Regions from separate parts of the Kosakonia sp. Marseille-Q7440 genome, predicted to be linked through region 1. Evidence: predicted binding sites of a transcription regulator. Region 1 holds the regulator's gene; the other holds the start of a gene.

Region 1 (5,592 bases):
GATGATGAAGATATCAGCCTGCTGCCGCTGCATGCGCGCGCGCGCCGCGGCATCGGCTATTTACCGCAGGAAGCCTCCATCTTCCGCCGCCTCAGCGTTTACGACAACCTGATGGCAGTGCTGCAAATTCGTGACGATCTCACCGCGGAACAGCGAGAAGATCGCGCCAATGAGCTGATGGAAGAGTTCCACATCGATCACCTGCGCGACAGCATGGGCCAGGCGCTCTCCGGCGGTGAACGTCGCCGCGTCGAGATTGCCCGCGCGCTGGCGGCAAACCCGAAATTTATCCTGCTCGATGAACCCTTTGCGGGCGTTGACCCGATCTCGGTTATCGACATCAAACGCATTATCGAGCATCTGCGCGACAGCGGGCTTGGGGTGCTGATTACCGACCACAATGTGCGCGAAACGCTGGCCGTGTGTGAGCGCGCCTATATTGTCAGCCAGGGACATCTCATCGCCCACGGCACGCCGCAGCAAATCCTTGAAGACGAACATGTTAAGCGCGTATATCTTGGGGAAGACTTCAGACTCTGATAGGGTAAGGTTTATTGACATTTTTTGTCGGAGAGTGCTGCTCTGAATATGAAGCAAGGTTTGCAACTACGGCTTAGCCAACAGCTAGCCATGACGCCGCAACTGCAACAGGCCATTCGCCTTTTGCAGTTGTCCACGTTGGAACTTCAGCAGGAACTTCAGCAGGCGCTGGAGAGCAATCCACTGCTGGAACAAACCGATCTTCACGAAGAAGTGGATAGCGAACAGGTTCAGGAAAAAGATGGCCTGGACACCGCAGATGCGCTTGAACAGAAAGAGATGCCCGACGAACTGCCGCTCGATGCCAGCTGGGATGAGATCTACACCGCGGGCACCCCATCAGGCAGCAGTAACGATTACATTGATGATGAACTGCCGATCTACCAGGGCGAAACCACCCAGTCGCTGCAGGATTACCTGATGTGGCAGGTTGAGTTGACGCCCTTCTCCGATACGGATCGCGCCATTGCGACGTCGATCGTTGATGCCGTGGACGAAACCGGTTATCTCACCGTGACGCTGGAGGAGATCCTCGAGAGCATGGGAAATGACGAGATCGGCATGGATGAAGTCGAAGCGGTGCTAAAGCGCGTTCAGCGTTTCGATCCCGTTGGCGTAGCGGCGCGCGATCTGCGCGACTGCCTGCTGGTTCAGCTCTCCCAGTTCGCGAAAGCGACGCCATGGTGTGAAGAGGCCCGACTGATTATCTGCGATCATCTCGATCTGCTGGCCAATCACGACTTTCGCTCGTTGATGCGCGTGACGCGCCTGAAAGAGGATGTGCTGAAAGAGGCTGTCACTCTGATCCAGTCCCTCGATCCGCGCCCCGGTCAGTCGATCCAGACCAGCGAGCCAGAGTATGTGATCCCCGATGTGCTGGTGCGCAAGCACAACGGGCGCTGGACGGTGGAGCTTAACGCCGACAGCATTCCGCGTCTTAAGATCAACCAGCAGTATGCAGCGATGGGCAGCGGCGGGCGTAATGACGCCGATACGCAGTTCATTCGCAGTAATTTGCAGGAAGCGAAGTGGTTGATCAAAAGCCTGGAGAGCCGCAATGACACGCTGCTGCGCGTCAGCCGCTGCATCGTCGAGCAGCAGCAGGCGTTCTTTGAGCAGGGCGAAGAGTTTATGAAACCGATGGTGCTGGCGGATATCGCCCAGGCCGTCGAGATGCACGAGTCGACCATCTCTCGTGTGACCACCCAGAAGTACCTGCACAGTCCTCGCGGCATTTTTGAACTGAAGTATTTCTTCTCCAGCCACGTGAATACCGAAGGCGGCGGCGAAGCCTCCTCCACGGCCATTCGCGCACTGGTGAAGAAGTTGATCGCCGCGGAAAACCCTGCAAAACCGCTGAGCGACAGTAAGCTGACGACGCTGCTCTCCGATCAGGGGATCATGGTCGCGCGGCGAACCGTTGCGAAGTATCGAGAATCTTTATCCATTCCGCCGTCTAACCAGCGTAAACAGCTGGTGTGACCCAACCGATAAGGAAGACACTATGCAGCTAAACATCACCGGACAAAACGTTGAGATTACCGATGCCCTGCGCGAGTTTGTAAACAGCAAATTTGCCAAGCTGGAGCACTATTTCGACAGGATTAATCAGGTTTATGTTGTGTTGAAAGTGGAAAAGGTGACGCACATTTCAGATGCCACGCTGCATGTGAATGGAGGCGAGCTGCATGCCAGTGCGGAAGGACAAGATATGTATGCTGCTATTGACGGTTTAATTGATAAACTGGCGCGGCAGCTCACGAAGCATAAAGATAAACTGAAACAACACTAATTGTCCGGGCGTCCGTCTGGCGCGTTGCACCCGACCGCAACCCGGTTGGGTGCTGGCTCCGGCGTCGCTTAGGTGAAATTATGATGAATAACGATTCGGCTCTTCAACTGAGCACAGTACTTAACCAGGAATGCACCCGTAGCGGCGTTCACTGCCAGAGTAAAAAACGCGCGCTGGAAATTATCAGCGAGCTGGCGGCGAAACAGTTAGGCCTGCCGCCGCAGGTGGTCTTCGAGGCGGTTCTTACGCGTGAAAAGATGGGCAGTACCGGCATTGGTAACGGTATCGCCATTCCTCACGGCAAGCTCGAGGAAGATACACTGCGCGCCGTCGGCGTGTTTGTGCAACTCGAAACGCCTATTGCCTTCGACGCTATCGATAATCAACCCGTCGATCTGCTCTTTGCCCTGCTGGTGCCGGCAGATCAGACCAAAACGCATCTGCATACCCTTTCGCTGGTCGCCAAACGGCTGGCGGATAAAACCATTTGTCGACGCCTGCGCGGCGCGCAGAGTGATGAAGAGCTGTATGAGATCATCACGCAGACAGAAGGCGAGCGCGGCGATGCGTAACCGGGTAAGACTCTACTTGTCAGTCGTTCTGAGGAGAAATGACCCATGGTCCTGATGATCGTCAGTGGTCGTTCGGGTTCAGGGAAATCCGTGGCGCTACGCGCACTGGAAGATATGGGTTTCTACTGTGTTGATAACCTGCCGGTTGTGCTGTTGCCGGAACTGGCGCAAACCCTCGCCGATCGCCAGATCTCTGCCGCCGTCAGTATCGATGTGCGCAATATGCCGGAGTCGCCGGAGATCTTTGAGCAGGCGATGAGCAATCTGCCGGAGGCGTTTTCGCCGCAGTTGCTCTTTTTAGATGCGGATCGCAACACCCTGATTCGCCGCTACAGCGACACGCGTCGCCTGCACCCGCTCTCAAGCAAAAACCTGTCGCTGGAGAGCGCCATCGATGAAGAGAGCAATCTGCTTGAGCCGCTGCGTTCGCGTGCCGATCTGATTGTTGATACCTCAGAGATGTCAGTGCATGAGCTGGCGGAGATGCTGCGCACTCGCCTTTTAGGCAAACGCGAGCGCGAACTGACCATGGTCTTCGAATCCTTCGGCTTCAAGCACGGCATCCCTATCGATGCTGATTACGTCTTTGACGTGCGCTTCCTGCCGAACCCGCACTGGGATCCGAAGCTGCGTCCGATGACCGGCCTCGATAAGCCCGTTGCCGCGTTCCTCGACAGGCACACCGAAGTGCATAACTTTATCTATCAGACGCGCAGTTACCTCGAGCTGTGGTTGCCGATGCTGGAGACCAACAACCGTAGCTACCTGACGGTGGCCATCGGCTGTACCGGGGGTAAACACCGCTCTGTCTATATCGCCGAACAGCTGGCGGACTACTTCCGCTCGCGCGGCAAAAACGTGCAGTCCCGTCACCGTACGCTGGAAAAACGCAAAACATGACCGTAAAACAAACCGTTGAGATCACCAATAAGCTGGGCATGCACGCGCGCCCGGCGATGAAACTGTTTGAACTGGTACAGGGCTTTGACGCGGAAGTGCTGCTGCGTAACGAAGAGGGAACCGAAGCGGAAGCCAGCAGCGTGATCGCTCTGCTGATGCTGGATTCCGCCAAAGGCCGACAGATTGAAGTCGAAGCCAGCGGCCCCCAGGAAGAGGAAGCGCTGGCCGCGGTGGTGGCGCTGTTTATCGCCGGGTTCGACGAAGAGTAATCAGTGCAGGTTGTTACTCTGCAAAAAGCCTTCGCCACCGAGCTGCTGCATCTGGCGCATGATCCACGCCTGACGGTTACGCACATAACCTGAAGGCGCTGCCGCTTTATAACGAATCGGGTTCGGCAGCACCGCCGCCAGCAGCGCGGCTTCCGACATCGTCAGCCGGCTCGCGGGTTTATGAAAATAGCGCTGCGACGCCTCTTCCACACCAAATATGCCGTCACCAAACTCCGCAATATTCAGGTAGACCGTCAGGATGCGCCGTTTCGTCCACACCGCTTCCGTCGTTACCGTCAGCCCCGCTTCCAGCCCCTTTCGCAGCCAGCTTTTACCGTCCCACAAAAAGAGGTTTTTCACCGTCTGTTGCGACAGGGTCGAAGCGCCGCGAATGCGGTTCTCATGCTTTTCATTATGCGAAAGCGCTTTTTCGATGGCTTCCACATCTAATCCCCAGTGATCGGGAAAGCGCTGATCTTCAGCGGCAACCACCGCCAGCGCCATCCACGGCGAGATCTCATCCATGCTGACCCAGTCGGAGTGGGCGACATAGCTAAAGTCCCCGCTCAGCCACGCACTCAGCTGCCGCTCGACCATCACCGCGGAAAACGGCACTGGCAAGAAGCTGAACAGCAGAATACCGCCGCCCCAGAAGGCCACCAGCACTAACAGAACACGCAGAAGAAGACGTTTCAGCACGGTCTTCAGCGTACCGCGTCCGCCTCGCTTCATTCGCACAATACCAGCACGCGCGTCACCAGCTTCTCAATCCCTGTTGCCGCCTGGGCAATATCTTCCGCCAGCATATAAGCCGGTGTGGTCACCACTTTGTTCTCTTCATCGACAACAATATCGTCCACCGGACACGGCACGTGCTCCGCGCCCATCTCTTCCAAAACTTCGGCGGTATCGACATCGGTTCCAATAGTGAGACGCAGCGGGAAGTCGAAAATTTTCGGCAGCATCGCCGGTGCAATGCACATAAAACCGAGCGGTTTTCCAGCCTGGTGCATCGCCAGCGCGAGGCTTTTCAGATCGTTATCCACCGCGCAGTCGCCGCCGAGGCTGGCAAAGCTGCTGAGGTTTTTCGCCGCGCCAAAGCCGCCGGGGACAATCAGCGCATCCAGATCGTTTACCGATGCCTGCGCCAGCGGCGCGATCTTGCCGCGGGTAATGCGGGCAGCTTCAACCAGCACGTTACGGCTTTCCGCCCTACTTTCGCCGGTGAGGTGGTTGATGACATCACTCTGCGCTTTATCGGGCGCAAAACAGACGGCCTCTGCGCCGTTGCGGGCAAGCGCCAGCAGGGTAATTACCGCTTCGTGGATCTCGGAACCGTCATACACGCCAGACCCACTAAGAACAACGCCGACTCTTTTCATGCCAAACATCCTTTCTGCGAATTGCGGTCAATAACTAAAAATTTTGATAAGGGAGCCTTGCTTCACACATTTCACTGATTGCTGTAACAAATCATTTAAGATTTGCTATCTTATGTGCGTGTGGTCGAATTTTAATA
Region 2 (5,592 bases), 460 kb from region 1:
ACCCGCAGCCGTCGCCAGCAGGCAGCCAGCCGCGCCGCCAAGACCGGCGAAGAAACCGCTCAGGGGTTTGAACGCGCTCAGCAGGCCCGCCAGCAGCGCAGCAGCGCTCAGTGTGACGACCGCGCCGCTCAACAAAGAGAAAAGCGTCATTTTGCACTCCCGTTATTCTGCGCAAACTGCGCCAGATCGCCGTAATCGCTATTAATGGTCTGCTCGCGTTTGCGGCGGCTGGCGCGATTGATGTCGTGCGGGCTGACCAGGTGCAGCGCCTTGGTCGGGCACATGCGCACGCAGGCCGGGCCGTCGGCGTCGAAATAGCAGAGGTCGCACTTCACGGCGATGGCGCGCACACCCGGTACCCAGTCGAGCAGCGAACTCACTTTCGCAGGCATCGGCGGTGCGGCGGGCGCTTTCGGCGTGTTGACGTTGGCCGGAATATCCAGCGGACGGCTGCCGGAAAACTCAATCGCGCCGAACGGACAGGCAATCGCGCAGAGCTTACAGCTGACGCAGAGGCTCTCGTTGAGCTGCACCGCGCCATCCTCACGGTTGATGGCGTTCACCGGGCAGACCCCGGCGCAGGGCGCATCTTCACAGTGGTGGCACTGCTGCGGCGCGGATTCATGTTGGCTGCGCATAACGCGCAGGCGCGGCATCGCCTGCAACCCATACGTGCGGTGCGTCTCGGCGCAGGCCGCCTCGCAGGTGTGGCAGCCAATACAGAGCGCCGGGTCGGCAATTACAAAACGGTTCACCAGTCGATCCTCAGGTGAGTCGCCCGCTTACGGGCAGTCATTTTTGACGAAACATGTCGCTTTCGGTGTCATCTCGACACCCGTCGACACTCCAGCTCAGGCCAGCACCGGCGAGTGCCCGTCGCGGGCAAGGGTGGTGAGGTTGACCGGCGTATCGGCTTCCATTGCGGCATAGAGGTTGTCGTACACGGCGGCGAGTTTGCCGAGGTAATGCTCAAGCACCTTTTCGCGATCGCGGACGTCAAACAGACCATCAATTTTTCCGTCGCTGGTGAGCCGCGCTTCGGCGATTAAACGCTTCTCTTCACTGCCTTTATTGGCAATCGCGTACTCAATGGTGTGGCCGTTAAAGCCGCCGCTCAGGGTGATGTAAACCGTGAAGTGATCGAACAGTACGAAGCAGAGCTGCTGCTCCGGCGCACAGCCGATGGTGTGGTGCAAACGCGCTTTGGCGAGCGTAATGCCCTGAACCAGCGTATTGCAGTAACTGCGCCACGCCTCTTGCAGACGGTGGTGCCGTCCGGCGATGTAATCCGCCTTTTCGCTAATTTCCCAAATCGTCATCTCAGCTTACCCGCTTAATTGAAACAACTGCTGATAAGCATCATCCATGCCAGTTTTCAAGCAATTGATTTTTAATCATTTTATAAAAACCGGAGCGTGTTTCGACGTGTCATCTCGTCATTGTCGTCATCGTCACCCTGACTAAACCGGGAGTGGCACTGTTATTGCATTAGCAGGGGAAATGATAAGGAGGCGTTATGCATGAAATCACGTTGTGCCAGCGCGCGCTGGAGGTGATTGAACAACAGGCGGCGGCGAATGGCGCACGCAAGGTCACCGGCGTCTGGCTGAAGGTGGGCGCATTTTCTTGCGTCGAAACGGACGCTTTAACGTTTTGTTTTGATCTGGTCTGCCGCGGCAGCCTGGCGGAAGGTTGTAGACTGCATATCGAACAACAACAGGCCGAGTGCTGGTGTGAGTCTTGCCAGCAGTATGTGACGTTACTCAGTCAGCGTGTACGCCGCTGTCCACAATGCCACAGCGACCAGTTGCAGATCGTCGCCGACGACGGTATGCAAATTCAGCGACTGGAAATTGAGGAGTAAGCAATGTGTACGACATGTGGTTGTCAGGATGGAAACCGCTATATAGAAGGCGATGAACATAACCCCCACTCTGCCTTTCGCAGCGCCCCCTTCGCTCCGGCGACGCGCCCGGCGCTGACCATTACCGGGGTCAAAACCGATGCATTCAGCCCGACTCAGCTTGACGAAGGCGACCTGCATTATGGACACGGCGCAGCGGGAACCCACGCGCCGGGCATCAGTCAGCGGCGGATGCTGGAAGTTGAGATCGACGTGCTGGATAAGAACAACCGCATCGCCGCCCGCAACCGCGCGCGCTTCGCGGCCCGCCAGCAACTGGTGCTGAACCTGGTCTCCAGCCCCGGCTCCGGCAAAACTACCCTGCTCACGGAAACCCTGCTGCGCCTGAAAAACCGCCTCCCCTGCGCGGTGATTGAGGGCGATCAGCAAACCGTTAACGACGCCGCGCGCATCCGCGCCACCGGTACCCCGGCGATTCAGGTTAATACCGGCAAAGGCTGCCACCTCGACGCGCAGATGATTGCCGATGCCGCGCCGCGTCTGCCGCTCGCTGAGCAGGGCATCCTGTTTATTGAGAACGTCGGCAATCTGGTCTGCCCGGCGAGTTTTGACCTCGGCGAACGGCATAAAGTGGCGGTGCTCTCTGTAACCGAAGGCGAGGATAAGCCGCTCAAATATCCGCATATGTTCGCCGCCGCCTCGCTGATGCTGCTCAACAAAGTCGATCTGCTTCCCTACCTCAACTTCGATGTTGAGCAGTGCATTGCCTACGCCCGGGAGGTGAACCCGGAGATTGAGATCCTGCTGGTTTCCGCCACCAAAGGCGACGGCATGGACGCGTGGCTTGAGTGGCTGGAGGCGCAACGATGTGCATAGGCGTTCCGGGGCAAATCTGCGCCATTGACGGCCTGCAAGCGAAAGTCGACGTCAGCGGCATCCAGCGTAATGTCGATTTAACGCTGGTCGGCAGTGAAGATGAGCAAGGTCGCTCGCGTATCGGCCAGTGGGTGCTGGTGCACGTCGGCTTTGCCATGAGCATCATCAACGAAGCGGAAGCGCGCGAAACGCTGGCGGCGCTGCAAAATATGTTCGACGTTGAGCCGGATGTCGGCGCGCTGCTCTACGGCGAGGAGGGGTGATGCGCTTTGTCGATGAATACCGCGCCCCGGAGCAGGTGATGCAGCTTATCGCCCGCCTGCGAGAGCGCGCCACCGGGCTGGCTTACACCGCCGCGCGACCGCTGCGCATTATGGAGGTGTGCGGCGGCCACACCCATGCCATTTTCAAATTTGGCCTCGACCAGCTGCTGCCGGAGAATATTGAGTTTATCCACGGCCCCGGCTGCCCGGTCTGCGTCCTGCCGATGGGGCGCATCGACACCTGCGTAGAGATTGCCAGCCACCCGGAGGTGATCTTCTGCACCTTCGGCGATGCGATTCGTGTGCCGGGCAAAAACGGCTCCCTGCTGCAAGCGAAAGCGCACGGCGCGGATGTGCGCATCGTCTACTCGCCGCTCGATGCGCTGGCGCTGGCGGAGAAAAACCCGCAGCGTAAAGTGGTCTTTTTCGGCCTCGGCTTCGAAACCACCATGCCTGCCACCGCCATCACGCTACAGCAGGCGAAAGCGCGCGATATCAACAACTTCTGGTTCTTCTGCCAGCACATCACGCTGATCCCGACCCTGCGCAGCCTGCTTGAGCAGCCCGATAACGGCATCGACGCCTTTCTCGCGCCCGGCCACGTCAGCATGGTGATTGGCACCGATGCCTATACCTTTATTGCCGATGAGTTTCAGCGCCCGCTGGTGGTCGCCGGTTTTGAGCCGCTCGACCTGTTACAGGGCGTGCTGATGCTGGTCGAGCAGAAAGTTGCGGCGCGAAGCGAGGTGGAGAATCAGTATCGCCGCGTGGTGCCGGATGAGGGCAACCGACGGGCGCAAGAGGCGATTGCCGACGTGTTCACCGTGCGCGGCGACAGCGAGTGGCGTGGGCTCGGAATGATTGGCGAGTCGGGCGTGCATCTGACCGCTCCCTATCAGCGTTTTGACGCCGAAGCCCATTTCCAGCCGGCGGTGCAGCAGGTGTATGACGACCCGCGCGCCCGCTGCGGCGACGTGCTGACCGGGCGCTGCAAACCGCACCACTGCCCGCTGTTTGGCAATACCTGTAATCCACAAAGCGCCTTTGGCGCGCTGATGGTCTCCTCTGAAGGGGCCTGCGCTGCCTGGTATCACTATCGTGCTCAGGAGTGTGAAGTATGAATGAGGTTCAGATGGCGCACGGCAGCGGCGGCCAGGCGATGCAGCAGCTAATCGGCGAACTTTTTATGCAGGCCTTCGCCAACCCCTGGCTGGCGGAGCAGGAGGATCAGGCGCGCCTCGATCTCGCCGCGCTGGCAGCGGGCGGCGACAGGCTTGCCTTCTCCACCGACAGCTATGTGATTGACCCGCTGATTTTCCCCGGCGGTGACATCGGCAAACTCGCCGTCTGCGGCACCGCTAATGATGTGGCGGTCAGCGGCGCGATCCCGCGCTACCTCTCCTGCGGCTTTATCCTCGAAGAGGGGCTGTCGATAGCAACCCTAAAACAGGTGGTGGAGAGCATGGCGGCAACTGCCCGCAGCGCCGGGATCGCCATTGTCACCGGCGACACCAAAGTGGTGCAGCGCGGCGCGGCGGATAAGCTGTTTATTAATACCGCCGGTATAGGCGCGATCCCCGCCACTATTCACTGGGCGGCGGCCTCGTTACAGCCGGGCGATGTGCTGCTGGCAAGCGGTACGCTGGGCGATCACGGCGCGACGATCCTTAACCTGCGTGAAGGGCTGGGGCTGGACGGTGAGTTAAGCAGCGACTGCGCGGTGCTGACGCCGTTAATCGGGACGCTGCGCGATCTGCCCGGCGTCAAAGCCCTGCGTGACGCGACGCGCGGCGGCGTCAACGCGGTGGTGCACGAGTTTGCCGCCGCCTGCGGATATGGCATTGAATTACAAGAGAGCAAATTGCCGATTAACCCGGCGGTGCGCGGCGTCTGTGAACTGCTGGGGCTGGATGCGCTTAACTTCGCCAATGAGGGCAAACTGGTGATCGCCGTCGCGCGCGACAGCGCCGAACTGGCGCTCAGCCGCTTACGCGCCCACCCTTCAGGTAAAGATGCTGCGATGATTGGTGAAGTCGTCGAACAACAGGGCGTGCGGTTAGCCGGGCTTTACGGCGTGAAACGCCTGTTAGATCTCCCCCATGCGGAGCCGTTACCGCGGATCTGCTAGTTGTTATTTTTCACACCTCTTGGTGTGTTTCTGGATGAGCAAAATGTCGTATACACCGATGAGCGATCTCGGACAGCAAGGGCTTTTCGATATCACGCGGATTTTATTACAGCAGCCGAACGTGGCGGCGCTCAGCGAAACGCTGGCGCAGCTGGCGCGTCAGGCGGGGCTGGCGCAGGGTGCGGCGATTGTGCTGTGGCATGCGGATAGCCACCGGGCGAGCCGCTACAGTGTGCAGACAACGGAAAAGGGCGCGGAGTATGGCGATCAGGCGCTGCTGGCGAGCGGGCCGGTGCGGCATATTCTCTCTCACCCGCAGGCGCTGCACTGCACGGCGGAGCTGTTTAACGAGACCTGGCCCGTCCTTGCCGCAAGCGGGCTTTACCCACCCTTCGCCCACTACGCGCTGCTGCCGCTGGCGGCAGAGGGGCAGATTTTCGGCGGCTGCGAGTTCTTCCGCT

What was found. Region 1 encodes sigma-54, which starts transcription at its own class of promoters, with help from an activator protein. Its sites were predicted from a motif close to GTTGGCACANNTTTCGCTNT; they were not measured.
Region 2: a site for sigma-54 is predicted at 1,471-1,490, ahead of hypA (hydrogenase maturation nickel metallochaperone HypA). Genes of this name have one in related genera too.

What each region holds. Positions count from the first base shown of each region.
Region 1 covers NZ_CBCPLT010000002.1:650,741-656,332, reverse strand. The annotation lists gene lptB (LPS export ABC transporter ATP-binding protein) at 1-540, shown strand, start outside; gene rpoN (RNA polymerase factor sigma-54) at 589-2,022, shown strand; gene hpf (ribosome hibernation promoting factor) at 2,045-2,332, shown strand; gene ptsN (PTS IIA-like nitrogen regulatory protein PtsN) at 2,413-2,904, shown strand; gene rapZ (RNase adapter RapZ) at 2,950-3,804, shown strand; gene npr (PTS phosphocarrier protein NPr) at 3,801-4,073, shown strand; gene mtgA (monofunctional biosynthetic peptidoglycan transglycosylase) at 4,074-4,805, opposite strand; gene elbB (isoprenoid biosynthesis glyoxalase ElbB) at 4,802-5,455, opposite strand.
Region 2 covers NZ_CBCPLT010000002.1:1,113,537-1,119,128, reverse strand. The annotation lists gene hycC (formate hydrogenlyase subunit 3) at 1-150, opposite strand, end outside; gene ACWPW2_RS19075 (4Fe-4S dicluster domain-containing protein) at 147-755, opposite strand; gene hycA (formate hydrogenlyase regulator HycA) at 852-1,319, opposite strand; gene hypA (hydrogenase maturation nickel metallochaperone HypA) at 1,517-1,864, shown strand; gene hypB (hydrogenase nickel incorporation protein HypB) at 1,868-2,740, shown strand; gene ACWPW2_RS19055 (HypC/HybG/HupF family hydrogenase formation chaperone) at 2,731-3,003, shown strand; gene hypD (hydrogenase formation protein HypD) at 3,003-4,124, shown strand; gene hypE (hydrogenase expression/formation protein HypE) at 4,121-5,131, shown strand; gene flhA (formate hydrogenlyase transcriptional activator FlhA) at 5,175-5,592, shown strand, end outside.